Regions from separate parts of the Staphylococcus sp. Marseille-Q1834 genome, predicted to be linked through region 1. Evidence: a T-box and tRNA genes for the amino acid it is inferred to sense, from the RefSeq annotation. Region 1 holds a T-box; the other regions hold tRNA genes.
What was found. A T-box is a leader RNA that pairs with one kind of tRNA and senses whether it is charged. The one in region 1 lies ahead of LIX58_RS11350 (valine--tRNA ligase), so its partner is inferred to be a tRNA-Val.
Positions count from the first base shown of each region.

Region 1 (3,203 bases):
AAAGTCATCACCAATATTCATTAAACTGAAACGCGCACCGTTCCAGATTTTATTGATGAAGTTCCACACTGATTCTACTTTTTCAGTAGAATAACGTAAATCATGACCTGGAGATGAACCAGTAGCTAAGAAGTAACGCAAGCTGTCTGCACCATATTCTTCGATAACATCCATTGGGTCAACACCATTACCTAATGATTTACTCATCTTACGGCCATCTTCAGCACGAACTAAACCGTGTAATAATACGTCGTTAAACGGACGACGATCAGTAAATTCTAGACCTTCGAAGATCATTCTTGCAACCCAGAAGAAGATAATGTCATATCCTGTTACGAGCGCATTTGTAGGATAGTAACGTTTAAAGTCTTCTGCTTCTTCATTTGGCCAACCAAGCGTAGAGAATGGCCATAACGCACTTGAGAACCAAGTGTCTAATACATCTTCGTCTTGTTGCCAATTTTCAATATCTTCTGGTGCTTCTTCGCCAACATAAACTTCGCCTGTTTCTTTATGATACCAAGCTGGAATTTGATGGCCCCACCATAATTGACGAGAAATCGTCCAATCTCTAATTTCTTCCATCCAGCGGTTGAATGTATTTTCAAAGCGAGGTGGATAGAAATCAATACGATTATCTGTGTTTTGATTATCTAATGCTCTTTGAGCAAGTGGTTTCATTTTAACGAACCATTGTGTAGATAAATAAGGTTCAACTACAGCGCCCGAACGTTCTGAGTGACCTACTGAATGCATGTGCTCTTCAATTTTAATAACTAAATCTTGTGCTTTTAAATCTTCTACTAATTGTTTACGGCATTCAAAGCGGTCTAAACCTGCATATTTATCAGCTTTATCGTTCATTTTACCGTTTTCATCCATAACGATGATGTTTTCTAAATCATGACGTTGTCCGATTTCAAAGTCATTTGGGTCGTGTGCAGGTGTTACTTTCATAGCACCACTACCAAATTCAATATCAACATATTCATCTGCTAAAATTGGTAATTCACGACCAACAATAGGTAAAATAACTTTTTTACCAATAACATCCTTATAACGTTCATCATTAGGGTTAACAACGATAGCTGTATCTCCTAACATCGTTTCAGGACGTGTTGTAGCAATTTCAATATAACCTTCACCGTCAGCATATGGATATTTAAAATGATAAAAATGACCTTGAACATCTTCATGGATTACTTCAATATCAGATAATGCTGTTCTAGCTGCGGGATCCCAGTTGATTATGCGTTCTCCACGATAAATAATGCCTTTATTGTAAAGGTCAACGAATACTTTCCTAACAGCTTGACTTAAACCATCATCTAAAGTAAAGCGTTCTCTACTATAGTCTAAACCTAAACCTAATTTAGCCCATTGTTGACGAATAAAAGAAGCATATTCTTCTTTCCAAGACCAAGCGTGTTCTAAGAACTTCTCACGGCCAATATCATGGCGAGAAATGCCTTGTTCTTTTAATTTTGCATCTACTTTAGCTTGTGTAGCAATACCCGCATGATCCATACCAGGAAGATATAACGTATCGTAACCTTGCATTCTTTTCATACGTGTAATGATATCTTGTAACGTTGTATCCCATGCATGACCAAGATGTAACTTACCAGTTACATTTGGTGGAGGAATAACAATCGTATAAGTGTCTTTTGATTTATCTTCTGAGGGTTTGAAATACCCATTTTTAACCCATTCTTCGTAACGACCCGCTTCAACTTCGCGCGGATTATACTTAGGTTCCATGTTCATAGAAAAAACCTCCTAATTATAAAAAAACACCCCTCCTAAAAAATAGGACGGATGTTCCGTGGTACCACCTAAATTCAAGCTTAAAATTCTCGATTGAAAACTTTAACCTTGCACTTAATTATGATTAACGCTCAAACACGCTTTTATTTACTACATAAGTTCAATAAAAGTTCAAGTGGGCTACCTTCAGTAAGAATGCTATACATATTTCCACCAACCATATGCTCTCTTTGCTATCATTCAAACTTACTCTTCCCATAAATATATTTAATTACTTATTTATAGTATAATGGAAAGCCTAATAAGTCAATCTCTTGGAGGTATATTTATGAACGAATGTGCGTTCGGTACAAAGGATCCCATTTATCTTGATTATCACGATCACGTATGGGGACAGCCATTATATGATAGTAAAGCGCTATTTAAACTTTTGGCGTTAGAGTCTCAACATGCTGGATTGTCATGGTTGACGATTTTAAAGAAAAAATCTTCCTATGAAGAAGCATTTTATAATTTTGAACCTGAAAAAGTAGCAAGTATGACTCACGAAGATATTGATAAATTAATGGAGTTTCCTAACATAGTTCATAATCGTAAAAAATTAGAAGCTATTGTATCTCAAGCGAAAGGTTATCTTGAAATTGAAAAAGAACATGGTAATTTTAGTGATTACTTATGGTCATGTGTCAATCATCAACCTATTGACTTCCATTATCGACATGCGTCTGAAAGAATTACTGTTGATGAGCGTGCTACACAATTATCTAAAGACCTAAAGAAATATGGATTTAAATTTTTAGGTCCAGTCACCGTATTTTCATTTTTAGAAGCGGCTGGTTTATATGATGCTCACTTGGAAACTTGTCCTTACAAGCCTCAACATAAATAGAAAAATAGCGAACGCTCGTATATACGAGTATTCGCTATTTTTTTATACTTCTTTTCATGAAAAATCCGATAATTGGAGCAACGAGGAATAAGATGAAGAAAATTCTAAATATGTGGAAACTTGAAATCATAGCTACATCGGCCCCTGTGGCTATTGCTACAAGCACAATTTGACTCATTCCACCAGGTGCACCTCCTAAAAACAACTCATTCATTGAACTATGAGTAAATAAATGTACGATAAATACCATTAAGAATGCACTAATGATTAAAAGAACATTTTGATAAATGATCGCTATGGCAAGACGCCCTTTCAAATCTCCTAATAATTTAGCAATTTGTAGTCCAATTCTAATCATATAAATCAATTGTGCTGATGCAAGAATACCATTATCTAAAGTAAATATTGCATGTGTAGATAAATTCCATACTACTAAAACAGCTATCGGTGCCAATAATTGTTTAGTTGGAAAATGAATCTTCGCCATTATAAAGTAAACAATACCGATTGTAATAGCTAAAAATAGAATTTGAGAAATATTTAGAGC
Region 1 covers NZ_CAKASN010000002.1:446,813-450,015, forward strand. Annotated here, with positions in the region: gene LIX58_RS11350 (valine--tRNA ligase) at 1-1,767, opposite strand, end outside; T-box leader at 1,808-2,039, opposite strand; gene LIX58_RS11355 (DNA-3-methyladenine glycosylase I) at 2,096-2,656, shown strand; gene LIX58_RS11360 (AbrB family transcriptional regulator) at 2,691-3,203, opposite strand, start outside.

Region 2 (3,203 bases), on a different contig from region 1:
GCTGCAGCACTAAGGGGCGGAAACCCCCTAACACTTAGCACTCATCGTTTACGGCGTGGACTACCAGGGTATCTAATCCTGTTTGATCCCCACGCTTTCGCACATCAGCGTCAGTTACAGACCAGAAAGTCGCCTTCGCCACTGGTGTTCCTCCATATCTCTGCGCATTTCACCGCTACACATGGAATTCCACTTTCCTCTTCTGCACTCAAGTTTTCCAGTTTCCAATGACCCTCCACGGTTGAGCCGTGGGCTTTCACATCAGACTTAAAAAACCGCCTACGCGCGCTTTACGCCCAATAATTCCGGATAACGCTTGCCACCTACGTATTACCGCGGCTGCTGGCACGTAGTTAGCCGTGGCTTTCTGATTAGGTACCGTCAAGACGTGCACAGTTACTTACACGTATGTTCTTCCCTAATAACAGAGTTTTACGACCCGAAGACCTTCATCACTCACGCGGCGTTCCTCCGTCAGGCTTTCGCCCATTGCGGAAGATTCCCTACTGCCGCCTCCCGCAGGAGTCTGGACCGTGTCTCAGTTCCAGTGTGGCCGATCACCCTCTCAGGTCGGCTACGTATCGTCGCCTTGGTAAGCCGTTACCTTACCAACTAGCTAATACGGCGCGGGTCCATCTATAAGTGATAGCAAAACCATCTTTCACTTTTGAACCATGCGGTTCAAAATATTATCCGGTATTAGCCCCGGTTTCCCGGAGTTATCCCAGTCTTATAGGTAGGTTACCCACGTGTTACTCACCCGTCCGCCGCTAACGTCAGAGGAGCAAGCTCCTCGTCTGTTCGCTCGACTTGCATGTATTAGGCACGCCGCCAGCGTTCATCCTGAGCCAGGATCAAACTCTCCATAAAAAATTTATGATGTTTGATTAGCTCATAAAACTAAATAGTGTTTGTAACTTAAAGTTACATTTATTGGAATTAACGTTGACATATTGTCATTCAGTTTTCAATGTTCATTTTAGAAAATTTATAAATGGTGGAGACTAGCGGGATCGAACCGCTGACCTCCTGCGTGCAAAGCAGGCGCTCTCCCAGCTGAGCTAAGCCCCCATATTATTTAAGAAGTCGGGAAGACAGGATTCGAACCTGCGACCCCTTGGTCCCAAACCAAGTGCTCTACCAAGCTGAGCTACTTCCCGTATTTAATTAAATAAGGTTTGAATTTTAAATGGCGCGCCCGATAGGAGTCGAACCCATAACCTCTTGATCCGTAGTCAAACGCTCTATCCAGTTGAGCTACGGGCGCTATATTTAAAAAGATGGTGCCGAGGACCGGAATCGAACCGGTACGGTGATCTCTCACCGCAGGATTTTAAGTCCTGTGCGTCTGCCAGTTCCGCCACCCCGGCAAAAAATGGAGCGGAAGACGGGATTCGAACCCGCGACCCCCACCTTGGCAAGGTGGTGTTCTACCACTGAACTACTTCCGCATGTGGCTATTAAAATAATCGTATGAGCCATAGAGGATTCGAACCTCTGACCCTCTGATTAAAAGTCAGATGCTCTACCAACTGAGCTAATGGCTCAAAGATGGTGCCGGCCAGAGGACTTGAACCCCCAACCTACTGATTACAAGTCAGTTGCTCTACCAATTGAGCTAGGCCGGCTGTATTATTGAAATGGTGGAGAATGACGGGATCGAACCGCCGACCCTCTGCTTGTAAGGCAGATGCTCTCCCAGCTGAGCTAATTCTCCGACTTAGTAAGCCTGGCAACGTCCTACTCTAGCGGAATGTAAATCCAACTACCATCGGCGCTAAGGAGCTTAACTTCTGTGTTCGGCATGGGAACAGGTGTGACCTCCTTGCCATTGTCACCAGACAACAACTTACTCAATCAATTATACTATCGATTATTTCAACTTTCAATAGTTAATTTTACACTTTGTTAAAATTTCTTTTACAAGCGTTTTACAAAATTAACTTTCGTTTTTGACGACTTTTATATCATATAACATTTAAATGATAATGTCAATAACTTTTTTTGATTTTTTTAATTAGTTTTGTAAGCACTAACTAATTTGTTCTGTTTTTCGAGAACACTCATAATATATTAGCACATCATCTGCTCTGTGACTACTCTTTTTTTCTATAATTTTCAATGAATTTTTCACTCTTTTTTACTTTTGATATTATTATTGAATTTTGATCTTTTTTAATATTTTTTTAACATTGTGCTAACATCTTTTCAATTCCTCAACATGCTTTACCATATTAACTTGAACATACGTCTTCTAAATAAAAAAACGCTATCTACTAGACTGTAGATAGCGTCGAAATTTTTACTGTTTATTATTTTTGTCTCATGTAAGGGAATAATAATACGTCTCTGATAGATGGTGAGTCTGTTAATAACATAACTAAACGGTCAATACCAATACCTAATCCACCTGTTGGAGGCATACCATATTCTAATGCTTCGATGTAGTCTTCATCCATTTCATGCGCTTCATCATTACCTTGTTCTTTCTCAACAAGTTGAGCTTCGAAACGTTGACGTTGATCAATAGGATCATTTAACTCAGTAAATGCATTTGCATGCTCTCTACCTACGATGAATAACTCGAAACGATCAGTGAATCTTGGATCTTCAGGATTTTTCTTAGCTAATGGAGAGATTTCAATTGGGTGGCCATAAATAAATGTTGGTTGAATTAATGTTTCTTCTACTTTTTGTTCGAAGAATTCATTTAAGATATGACCGTATTTCATATTATCTGTAATTTCAATACCATGTTCTTTAGCTAAAGCTTTAGCTTCGTCATCAGTTTTAACTTGATAGAAATCTACACCTGTAGCTTCTTTAACAGCATCTACAATGTGCAAACGAGTCCAAGAAGATTCTAAATCTATTTCTTCCCCATTATATTGAACTTTTGCTGAACCTAGAACTTCTTGCGCAATATGTCTAACCATTGATTCAGTTAAATCCATGATATCATGATAGTCAGCGTATGCTTCATATAATTCAATCATAGTAAATTCTGGGTTATGGCGTGTTGATACACCTTCGTTACGGAAGACACGACCAATTTCGTAAATTTTCTCAAGTCCACCAACAATTAAACGTTTTAAGTGTAGTTCAATCGCAATACGCATATATAATGTAGCGTCTAATGCGTTATGGTGTGTAACGAAAGGACGTGCAGCAGCACCACCAGCGATTTGATGCATCATTGGTGT
Region 2 covers NZ_CAKASN010000001.1:631,812-635,014, forward strand. Annotated here, with positions in the region: rRNA gene LIX58_RS03215 (16S ribosomal RNA) at 1-870, opposite strand, end outside; tRNA gene LIX58_RS03220 (tRNA-Ala) at 996-1,071, opposite strand; tRNA gene LIX58_RS03225 (tRNA-Pro) at 1,087-1,160, opposite strand; tRNA gene LIX58_RS03230 (tRNA-Arg) at 1,191-1,267, opposite strand; tRNA gene LIX58_RS03235 (tRNA-Leu) at 1,282-1,370, opposite strand; tRNA gene LIX58_RS03240 (tRNA-Gly) at 1,377-1,451, opposite strand; tRNA gene LIX58_RS03245 (tRNA-Lys) at 1,475-1,547, opposite strand; tRNA gene LIX58_RS03250 (tRNA-Thr) at 1,553-1,628, opposite strand; tRNA gene LIX58_RS03255 (tRNA-Val) at 1,642-1,717, opposite strand; rRNA gene rrf (5S ribosomal RNA) at 1,728-1,842, opposite strand; gene lysS (lysine--tRNA ligase) at 2,313-3,203, opposite strand, start outside.
Region 2: it has a tRNA-Val gene. The T-box ahead of LIX58_RS11350 (valine--tRNA ligase) is inferred to sense a tRNA for this amino acid. The anticodon was not compared.

Region 3 (3,203 bases), on a different contig from region 1:
AGCGAACTCTCGTTAAGGAACTCGGCAAAATGACCCCGTAACTTCGGGAGAAGGGGTGCTCTTTAGGGTGCAAGCCCAGAAGAGCCGCAGTGAATAGGCCCAAGCGACTGTTTATCAAAAACACAGGTCTCTGCTAAACCGTAAGGTGATGTATAGGGGCTGACGCCTGCCCGGTGCTGGAAGGTTAAGAGGAGTGGTTAGCTTCTGCGAAGCTACGAATCGAAGCCCCAGTAAACGGCGGCCGTAACTATAACGGTCCTAAGGTAGCGAAATTCCTTGTCGGGTAAGTTCCGACCCGCACGAAAGGCGTAACGATTTGGGCACTGTCTCAACGAGAGACTCGGTGAAATCATAGTACCTGTGAAGATGCAGGTTACCCGCGACAGGACGGAAAGACCCCGTGGAGCTTTACTGTAGCCTGATATTGAAATTCGGCACAGCTTGTACAGGATAGGTAGGAGCCTTTGAAGCGTGAGCGCTAGCTTACGTGGAGGCGCTGGTGGGATACTACCCTAGCTGTGTTGGCTTTCTAACCCGCACCACTTATCGTGGTGGGAGACAGTGTCAGGCGGGCAGTTTGACTGGGGCGGTCGCCTCCTAAAAGGTAACGGAGGCGCTCAAAGGTTCCCTCAGAATGGTTGGAAATCATTCATAGAGTGTAAAGGCATAAGGGAGCTTGACTGCGAGACCTACAAGTCGAGCAGGGTCGAAAGACGGACTTAGTGATCCGGTGGTTCCGCATGGAAGGGCCATCGCTCAACGGATAAAAGCTACCCCGGGGATAACAGGCTTATCTCCCCCAAGAGTTCACATCGACGGGGAGGTTTGGCACCTCGATGTCGGCTCATCGCATCCTGGGGCTGTAGTCGGTCCCAAGGGTTGGGCTGTTCGCCCATTAAAGCGGTACGCGAGCTGGGTTCAGAACGTCGTGAGACAGTTCGGTCCCTATCCGTCGTGGGCGTAGGAAATTTGAGAGGAGCTGTCCTTAGTACGAGAGGACCGGGATGGACATACCTCTGGTGTACCAGTTGTCGTGCCAACGGCATAGCTGGGTAGCTATGTATGGACGGGATAAGTGCTGAAAGCATCTAAGCATGAAGCCCCCCTCAAGATGAGATTTCCCAACTTCGGTTATAAGATCCCTCAAAGATGATGAGGTTAATAGGTTCGAGGTGGAAGCGTGGCGACACGTGGAGCTGACGAATACTAATCGATCGAAGACTTAATCAATTTTTTCAAAATTTTGCGACGCAAAATCTTTACTTACTATCTAGTTTTGAATGTATAATCATTCACTTGTCTGGTGACAATAGCAAGGTGGTCACACCTGTTCCCATGCCGAACACAGAAGTTAAGCTCCTTAGCGCCGATGGTAGTTGGATTTACGTTCCGCTAGAGTAGGACGTTGCCAGGCATATCATATTATTCCGCAGTAGCTCAGTGGTAGAGCTATCGGCTGTTAACCGATCGGTCGTAGGTTCGAATCCTACCTGCGGAGCCATGGCTCCTTGGTCAAGCGGTTAAGACACCGCCCTTTCACGGCGGTAACACGGGTTCGAGTCCCGTAGGAGTCACCATTTTGTTGGAGAATTAGCTCAGCTGGGAGAGCATCTGCCTTACAAGCAGAGGGTCGGCGGTTCGAACCCGTCATTCTCCACCATTTATAAGTCGGAGGGGTAGCGAAGTGGCTAAACGCGGCGGACTGTAAATCCGCTCCTTCGGGTTCGGCAGTTCGAATCTGCCCCCCTCCACCATCTTAATGGGCTATAGCCAAGCGGTAAGGCAACGGACTTTGACTCCGTCACGCGCTGGTTCGAATCCAGCTAGCCCAGCCATTAGAGCCATTAGCTCAGTTGGTAGAGCATCTGACTTTTAATCAGAGGGTCAGAGGTTCGAATCCTCTATGGCTCACTCACAAGCATCCCAATTTGGGATGCTTTTTTTGTTATCTAAAGGTTTTGACAACAATATAAATAAATTTGGCTCTATAATAAATTGGACTGATGACTAAAAATCATCAGTCAAATTTTTATGTTTTGAATACAAAAATAGCGCAATTACCTCTATAATTATTAGCTACCACACCAAATAAAAAAGAAAGGTAATGCGCCTATGTGTAAGTCTATATTAAATACATTAAGAATTAAAGATAAAAATCTAAATTTTTCAGATGAAGTGACTGAGAAAAAATATAAAGGACGAAAGAGTTTGTTTTACTATGCAGAGCTTACTTATCAACCTACACATTGTGAAAACTGTTTAACTAAAAACGAAAATTTCTCTATAGTGAAAAATGGGAAGAAAACTTCAACGATTACTTTACTTAAAATTATGGAAATACCTGCTTATTTAAAGCTTCAAAAACAAAGATTTTATTGTAAAACATGTGATAGTTATTTTACTGCTAAATCTAATATTGTCGACGATTATTGTTTTATTTCTAACAAAACAAAACTTGCAGTTTTAGATAAAGTACAAGAATACCGCTCTCAAAAATCTATCGCTAAGTCATGCTTAGTATCATCAATGACTGTATCTAGAGTGATTAATCAAGCGGCAAGCGACGTAGGTCAGTCTTCTTTTGATGCTTTACCTGAACACTTAATGATGGACGAATTTAAAAGTGTTAAAAATGTAATTGGAAAAATGAGTTTTATTTATGCAGATGCTGTATCACACCGCATCGTAGATGTGGTAGCGGATCGTAAGTTAAAATCGCTGAAAGATCATTTTTATCGTTATTCTTTGAAACTAAGACAAAAAGTCAAAACTGTAACGATTGATATGTATGAACCCTATATGTCGCTAATCAAACAATTATTTCCTAATGCGAAGATTATTATTGATCGTTTCCATATTGTTCAATCTTTAAATCGAGCGTTAAATATGTCTAGAGTTCATATAATGAATTGTTATAGAACCTCTAATAGACCGCTTTACAATAAATATAAAAGTTATTGGAAACTATTTCTTAAACCTTTTGAAACGCTAGAGGCATTTAATTATCGTAAAGTCCGTTTATTTAAAGAGTGGAAAACCGAAAAAGGAATTATGAATTACTTATTAAGTGTAGACGTTGAATTATTTAATACATATCACTACGTTCATGAGCTAAGACGATTATTAAAAGAAAACCAAATAGAGAAATTTACTCATAAACTCTTTTCTATTCATCTTTCAGATGTGTGTCCTAGATTACGCCC
Region 3 covers NZ_CAKASN010000001.1:1,655,016-1,658,218, forward strand. Annotated here, with positions in the region: rRNA gene LIX58_RS08175 (23S ribosomal RNA) at 1-1,230, shown strand, start outside; rRNA gene rrf (5S ribosomal RNA) at 1,300-1,414, shown strand; tRNA gene LIX58_RS08185 (tRNA-Asn) at 1,427-1,501, shown strand; tRNA gene LIX58_RS08190 (tRNA-Glu) at 1,503-1,577, shown strand; tRNA gene LIX58_RS08195 (tRNA-Val) at 1,585-1,660, shown strand; tRNA gene LIX58_RS08200 (tRNA-Tyr) at 1,671-1,754, shown strand; tRNA gene LIX58_RS08205 (tRNA-Gln) at 1,761-1,835, shown strand; tRNA gene LIX58_RS08210 (tRNA-Lys) at 1,839-1,911, shown strand; gene LIX58_RS08215 (ISL3 family transposase) at 2,113-3,203, shown strand, end outside.
Region 3: it has a tRNA-Val gene. The T-box ahead of LIX58_RS11350 (valine--tRNA ligase) is inferred to sense a tRNA for this amino acid. The anticodon was not compared.